Regions from separate parts of the Stutzerimonas balearica DSM 6083 genome, predicted to be linked through region 2. Evidence: predicted binding sites of a transcription regulator. Region 2 holds the regulator's gene; each other region holds the start of a gene.

Region 1 (2,265 bases), 2.0 Mb from region 2:
GCGGTGTTCATCAGTTCAGCGTTGGTCTGAAACGACCGGCTTGCCGAAATCATGTCTGCCATTTCCTCGACGACGTTGACGTTCGGGTAATAGACGTAGCCCTTGTCGTCGGCCGCCGGATGATTCGGCTCATAGCGCGCCTGAAGCTCGCCCTGATCTTCAACAACACCGAGCACCTGAACGCCAACGCCTGCCTGCTGCTGCTCGGCGAACAACGAACCGCTGCTGTCGCCGCCCGCCTGCTGCAGCATCGTGGCGAACACTGGATGGCGCGCGCGGTAGGTCTGATCGACGCTGGACGAAACCGTCTCGGCGTTGGCGATGTTGCTGGAGATCGTGTTGAGGCGAGTGCTCTGGGCGCTCATGCCGGTTCCGGCAATGTTGAAGACGCTGCTCAGTGACATGGTTGTTCGCTCCGTTATTCGCCGCGCAGGGCGTTCATCAGCCCGCGGAATTTACTATTGAGCAGGGTGAAGCTGGCCTGGAAATCGATCGCATTCTGGGCGTAGTTGGACTGCTCGATCTGCATATCGACGGTGTTCTGATCCAGCGAAGGTTGAGACGGAACCCGAAAGCGCAGGGCCGGGTCGGCCAACTCCATACCTTCAGCGGCGATGTGCCGCTCATTGGTACGTTCGACGCCGAACCCGCCCTGCGTGCGGGCAGCCTGCTGCGCAAGTACGGTCTTGAAATCGAGGTCGCGCGCCTTGTAATTCGGCGTATCGGCATTGGCGATGTTGTTGGCCAAGACCTCTGCGCGCTGCGCACGGAACCCCAGGGCTTTCTCGTGTATGCCCAGAGCCTTGTCGAAACTGATGCTCATCGGCTTGCCTCCATTGACTCGCTGACGAGACAAAAGCAAAGCCCATGCCACAAGCGCAAGCCCTTGATTATTCAAGGGTCGCCTGCTCAGTTGGTAGGAAGAAGCGTCAAAAGCGGCAAGCGATTACCGCCTTGCTTGCCGCCGAGCGACCGAGAGGTGACGGTTTTTTGCCGTCACTTGGCCTTGTAGATGATACCGGGGCTGCACTGAACCATCTGATACAGCTCGGGCAGACCATTCAGCGCTTCGGAAGCGCCCAGAAACAGATAACCGCCGGGCTTGAGCGTGGCGTGGATGCGCTTGAGGATGTCTTTCTTGACGTCGGCCGAGAAGTAGATGAGTACGTTGCGACAAAAGACGATATCGAACTTGCCGAGCGCTGCGTAGCTGTCGAGCAGATTCTGCACGCGAAACTCGACACGCGCCCGGACAGCAGGCTTTACCACCCAACGCCCCGGCCCCTTGGGCTCGAAGTAGCGCTGGAGCCGCTCACTCGACAACCCGCGCGCGATCGCCAGCGTGTCGTATTCGGCCGCCTTGCTGGCCGCAAGCATAGCCCCCGACAGCTCGGTCGCAACGATCTGCACGCCCAGCTTCGGCTGACTGGGCGCAGCCCTTTCGTATTCATCAACGGTCATCGATATGGAATAGGGCTCCTGGCCGGACGAACACGCGGCTGACCAGATCCGCAGACGCTGACCGACACCTGACTTCACCAACTCAGGGAAAACACGATTCTTGAGCACTTCGAAGGGGTAGGTATCGCGAAACCAGAGCGTCTCGTTGGTCGTCATGGCATCGACCACCTGCTCCTTCAAGCCCGAGCGCGGAGTCGCCTGGATCTTTCGAACCAACTCACCAAGGCTCTTGATACCCTGCTGCTCCATGAGCTTGTTGAGCCGACTGGAGACCAGATACTGCTTGTTGCTGCCAAGCAGAATCCCACAGGTCTTTTCCAGAAACGTTCGGAACTGCTCGAAATCCTGATCAACTGACACCAAATTGCCTCACTGTCGAATGCGAGGACCCAGCCTCAGTTTGCATCTGCCTGCCTGATTCGTTCCACGACGCGCCCGGCGAGATCATCGGGCTGAAACTTTGCCAGAAAGTCGTTTGCGCCAACACGCTTGACCATGTTCTGGTTGAAGACACCGGAGAGCGAAGTATGCAGCAGTACGTGCATGTTCTGCATGCGTGGATCGCGGCGGATTTCGGTGGTCAGCGTATAACCGTCCATCTCGGGCATTTCGATGTCAGAGATCAGCATCAGAAACTCATCTGCCGGAGCCCGCCCCTCGTCAGCCATGCGCTTCAGGTAAGTCAGCGCCTCGCGACCATCGTTCAAGGAGACCACTTCCACGCCGATGTTCTGCAGACAGCGTGTCACCTGCTTGCGAGCGACGGAAGAGTCATCGACGATCAATACCCGGCACGAAACGGCC
Region 2 (2,265 bases):
GATCTCGACCGCGCCGGCCGCCAGCAGGCGCTCGAAGCGCTGCTGCAGGAATTTCATATCAGCCACATCTGCGACAGCCTCGGCATGAGCCTGTCCGGCGGCGAACGCCGACGCGTCGAAATCGCTCGCGCGCTGGCAACGTCGCCGAAGTTCATCCTGCTTGACGAACCCTTTGCCGGCGTGGACCCGATTTCGGTCGGCGACATCAAGCAGATCATCCACCATCTCAAGGCCAAGGGCATCGGCGTGCTGATAACCGATCACAATGTGCGCGAGACCCTGGATATCTGCGAGACGGCCTACATCGTCAACGATGGCCGACTGATCGCCGAAGGCGATGCCGAGACGATTCTGGCCAACCAGTTGGTCAAGGAAGTCTATCTGGGCCACGAATTCCGCCTGTGAGCTCCTTTTTAACGGTTTAAACGGCAACCAGGCCTAGGCAAGGGCTTCGCAGGTAGGCATATAATTTGCTTTCCCGGCGGCGCAACGCGCGCCAGCGATTAGGAACAGGCGCACCAGCGCCGGCATCAAAGGTTCGAAGTCCTCTGCCATGAAACCATCGCTAGTCCTGAAGATGGGCCAGCAGCTGACCATGACGCCTCAGCTGCAACAAGCCATTCGATTGCTCCAGCTTTCAACGCTGGATCTGCAACAGGAAATCCAGGAGGCCCTGGATTCTAACCCGATGCTCGAGCGCGAGGAGGACGGCGACGACTACGACGGCGCCGACCCGATGGCCGAAGCCAGCGAAGCGGGGAGCAGCACCGGAGACAACGACCAGCCTGCTCTCGACAGCCGCTACGAAGAGACCAGCCACTCGGCCGAGAGCCTGGACGATAACGAATGGAGCGAGCGAATTCCCAGCGAGCTGCCTGTCGATACCGCCTGGGAAGATATCTACCAGACCAGCGCCAGCAGCCTGCCGGCCAGCGACGATGACGAGTGGGATTTCACCACGCGCACCCCGACGGGCCTCAGCCTTCAGGCCCACCTGCTCTGGCAGCTCAATCTCACGCCGATGAGCGATACCGATCGCCTGATCGCCACCTCGATCATCGACGGCATCAACGACCAGGGTTATCTGGAAGAGAGCCTGGAAGACATTCTCGCGTCGATCGACCCCGAACTCGATGTGGAGATGGACGAGATCGAGGTCGTTCTGCACCGCGTACAGCAGTTCGAGCCTGCCGGTATCGGGGCCCGCGATCTGCGCGAATGCCTGCTGCTGCAGTTGCGCCAGCTGCCGTCGAACACCGCCTGGCTTGCCGAAGCGCAACGCCTGGTCAGCGACTACCTCGACGTGCTCGGCAACCGCGACTACAGCGCTCTAATGCGTCGCATGAAGCTCAAGGAAGACGAGCTGCGCCAGGTCATCGAACTCGTGCAATCTCTCAACCCCAGGCCCGGCTCGCAGATCGAAGCCAGCGAACCGGAGTATGTCGTCCCGGATGTCATCGTGCGCAAGCACAACGGCCGCTGGCTGGTCGAGCTCAATCAGGAAGCCATGCCGCGCCTGCGCGTCAATCCGCAGTACGCCGGCTTCGTCAAGCGAGCCGATACGAGCGCCGACAACACGTTCATGCGAAATCAGCTGCAGGAGGCGCGCTGGTTCATCAAGAGCCTGCTGAGCCGCAACGAGACCCTGATGAAAGTGGCGACCCAGATCGTCGAGCATCAGCGCGGTTTTCTCGAGCACGGCGAAGAGGCAATGAAGCCCCTGGTCCTGCATGACATCGCCGAAGCCGTCGGCATGCACGAGTCGACCATTTCGCGCGTCACGACACAGAAATACATGCATACGCCGCGCGGCATCTACGAGCTCAAGTACTTTTTCTCCAGCCACGTAAGCACAACCGAAGGCGGCGAATGCTCGTCGACGGCGATCCGCGCGATCATCAAGAAACTGGTTGCCGCGGAAAACCCGAAAAAGCCATTGAGCGACAGCAAGATCGCTGGTTTACTGGAGGCACAAGGCATTCAGGTAGCGCGTCGTACCGTGGCGAAATATCGCGAATCACTGGGCATCGCGCCGTCAAGTGAGCGAAAGCGACTGTAGACGAACACGGCTGGTTCGGAAGGTTTGGATGGCAGACCGAGGTCTGCCTCTTCTGCGGAAAGCAACAAGGAGAAGCAGTATGCAAATCAACATCAGCGGTCTTCATCTGGAAGTGACTGATGCCCTGCGCAGCTATGTCGAGGAGAAGTTCGAGCGGCTTTCGCGCCACTTCGACCGCATCATCAGCGTTCAGGTGTTCCTGCAGG
Region 3 (2,265 bases), 1.3 Mb from region 2:
GATCTGGGTCGCGGCACGCAGCATCATGCGCTTGAGGACCACGCCCATCTGGCTGTTGTCGACCTTCTGCAGGATTTCGCCGACCACCTCTTCGAAGGGCACGCTGATGAACAGCACGCGGTGCGAGCTGCCGTACTTCTTCCATAGATAGTGGGCCACTTCCATCACGCCCAGTTCATGGGCGCGGCCGCCGAGGTTGAAGAAGCAGAAGTGGGTCATCAGCCCGCGGCGCATCATCTGGTAGGCCGCGACAGTGGAGTCGAAACCGCCGGACATCAGCACCAGCGTCTGCTCCAGCGAGCCGAGCGGGTAGCCGCCAATGCCGTCATGCTGCTGATGCACGACGAACAGGCGCTGGTCGCGGATCTCCATGCGCACTTCGACTTCCGGCGCCTTCAGCGAGATGCCGGCGGCGCCGCAGCGCTGGCGCAACTGGCTGCCGACGTGGCGCTCGACGTCCATCGAGCTGAACGGATGCTTGCCGGCACGCTTGCAGCGCACGGCGAAGATGCGCCCCGGCAGGCGCTCGGCATAGTGCGCCTGGCATTTTTCGACGATGTCGTCCAGGTCGCCCAGCGGGTATTCGTGGACCTCGAGAAAATGCGCAATGCCTGGCATGCAGCGCAACCGCTCGATCATCTCGCGCAGCGCCTTGGCCTCGCCGACGGAAGTCTCCACCTCGATGTTGTCCCACACACCCTCGACCTGGAGCGCAGGGTCCAGATCCTTGAGCACGGCGCGGATGTTTTTCGTCAGCTGACGAATGAAGCCCTTGCGCACCGGTGGGCTCTTGATGGTGATTTCGGGGAAAACCTTGACGATCAGCTTCATGGACGCAGCGCGTGGCCGGCGAGGCCTGAAAAAGAGGGGCGCGGAGTATAGCGGAAATGGCCAGACCTTTAGTCGGTTTTCTGCACCACTGGCGCAAGGCACCAAAAGGAGGCAGCGCACTGCAGAGGCGCACCATTAGCGTGCACAGCAATGGCATGGATAGGCTGCCCTGACCGGGGGCCAGAGGCGCAGGCGGCGCCGGCGGGCGCACCGGACCCAACTCGGAGCACTGGCATGCAATTTGCTCTCTTGTGAGGCAGGTCGCCTTGGCGGAACATCGCCACCCGGCTTCAACCTCGATACAGGGAAGCTACTGTCACGCTTCCACCACTTGGAGAACACCCATGTCGAAGTCGCTTCAACTGATCAAAGATAACGATGTGAAGTGGATTGATCTGCGCTTCACCGACCCCAAGGGCCGCCAGCATCACATCACCATGCCGGCCCGCGACGCCGATGACGACTTCTTCGAAGTCGGCAAGATGTTCGACGGGTCTTCCATCGATGGCTGGAAGGGCATCGAAGCCTCCGACATGATCCTGCTGCCGGACGACAGCACCGCCGTGCTCGATCCGTTCACCGAAGAGCCGACCCTGATCCTGGTCTGCGACGTCATCGAACCTTCGACCATGCAGGGCTACGAGCGCGACCCGCGCGCCATCGCCAAGCGCGCCGAGGAATACCTCAAGTCCACCGGCATCGGTGACACCGTATTCGCCGGCCCGGAGCCCGAGTTCTTCATCTTCGACTCCGTGAAGTACAAGTCGGACATGTCTGGCTCGATGTTCAAGATCTTCTCCGAACAGGCTTCCTGGAGCAGTGACGCCGACCTCGACGGCCGTCAGGGCAACAGCGGCCACTTCATCCGCGTGAAGGGCGGCTACCTGCCGACTCCGCCGGCCGATCCGGATCACGAGATCCGTACCGCCATGTGCAACGCCCTGGAAGAAATGGGCCAGGCCGTCGAAGTGCACCACCACGAAGTGGCCGGCGCGCAGAACGAAATCGGCGTGAAGTTCAACACCCTGGTGGCCAAGGCTGACGAAGTTCAGACCCTGAAGTATTGCGTGCAGAACGTCGCCGCCGCCTACGGCAAGACCGTGACCTTCATGCCGAAGCCGCTGTACGGCGACAACGGCTCGGGCATGCACGTGCACATGTCCATCGCCAAAGACGGCAAGAACACCTTCGCCGGCGAAGGCTATGCCGGCCTGTCCGATACCGCGCTGTACTTCATCGGCGGCATCATCAAGCACGGCAAGGCGCTGAACGCCCTGACCAACCCGTCGACCAACTCCTACAAGCGTCTGGTTCCGGGCTTCGAGGCTCCGGTCATGCTGGCCTACTCGGCCCGCAACCGTTCCGCCTCCATCCGCATCCCGTATGTCGCCAGCCCGAAGGGCCGTCGCATCGAGGCGCGCTTCCCGGATCCGT

The links. The regulator sigma-54, encoded in region 2, starts transcription at its own class of promoters, with help from an activator protein. The targets are predictions, from matches to a motif close to ANTGGCATNNANNTTGCTNT.
Region 1: flgB (flagellar basal body rod protein FlgB) is a predicted target of sigma-54. The motif match lies at 856-875, and genes of this name have one in related genera.
Region 3: glnA (type I glutamate--ammonia ligase) is a predicted target of sigma-54. The motif match lies at 1,060-1,079, and genes of this name have one in related genera.

The regions. Positions count from the first base shown of each region.
Region 1 covers NZ_CP007511.1:1,461,359-1,463,623, reverse strand. The annotation lists gene flgC (flagellar basal body rod protein FlgC) at 1-404, opposite strand, end outside; gene flgB (flagellar basal body rod protein FlgB) at 419-823, opposite strand; gene cheR (protein-glutamate O-methyltransferase CheR) at 997-1,824, opposite strand; gene CL52_RS06710 (chemotaxis protein CheV) at 1,857-2,265, opposite strand, start outside.
Region 2 covers NZ_CP007511.1:3,443,817-3,446,081, forward strand. The annotation lists gene lptB (LPS export ABC transporter ATP-binding protein) at 1-405, shown strand, start outside; gene CL52_RS15945 (RNA polymerase factor sigma-54) at 554-2,059, shown strand; gene hpf (ribosome hibernation-promoting factor, HPF/YfiA family) at 2,139-2,265, shown strand, end outside.
Region 3 covers NZ_CP007511.1:368,357-370,621, reverse strand. The annotation lists gene thiI (tRNA uracil 4-sulfurtransferase ThiI) at 1-831, opposite strand, end outside; gene glnA (type I glutamate--ammonia ligase) at 1,176-2,265, shown strand, end outside.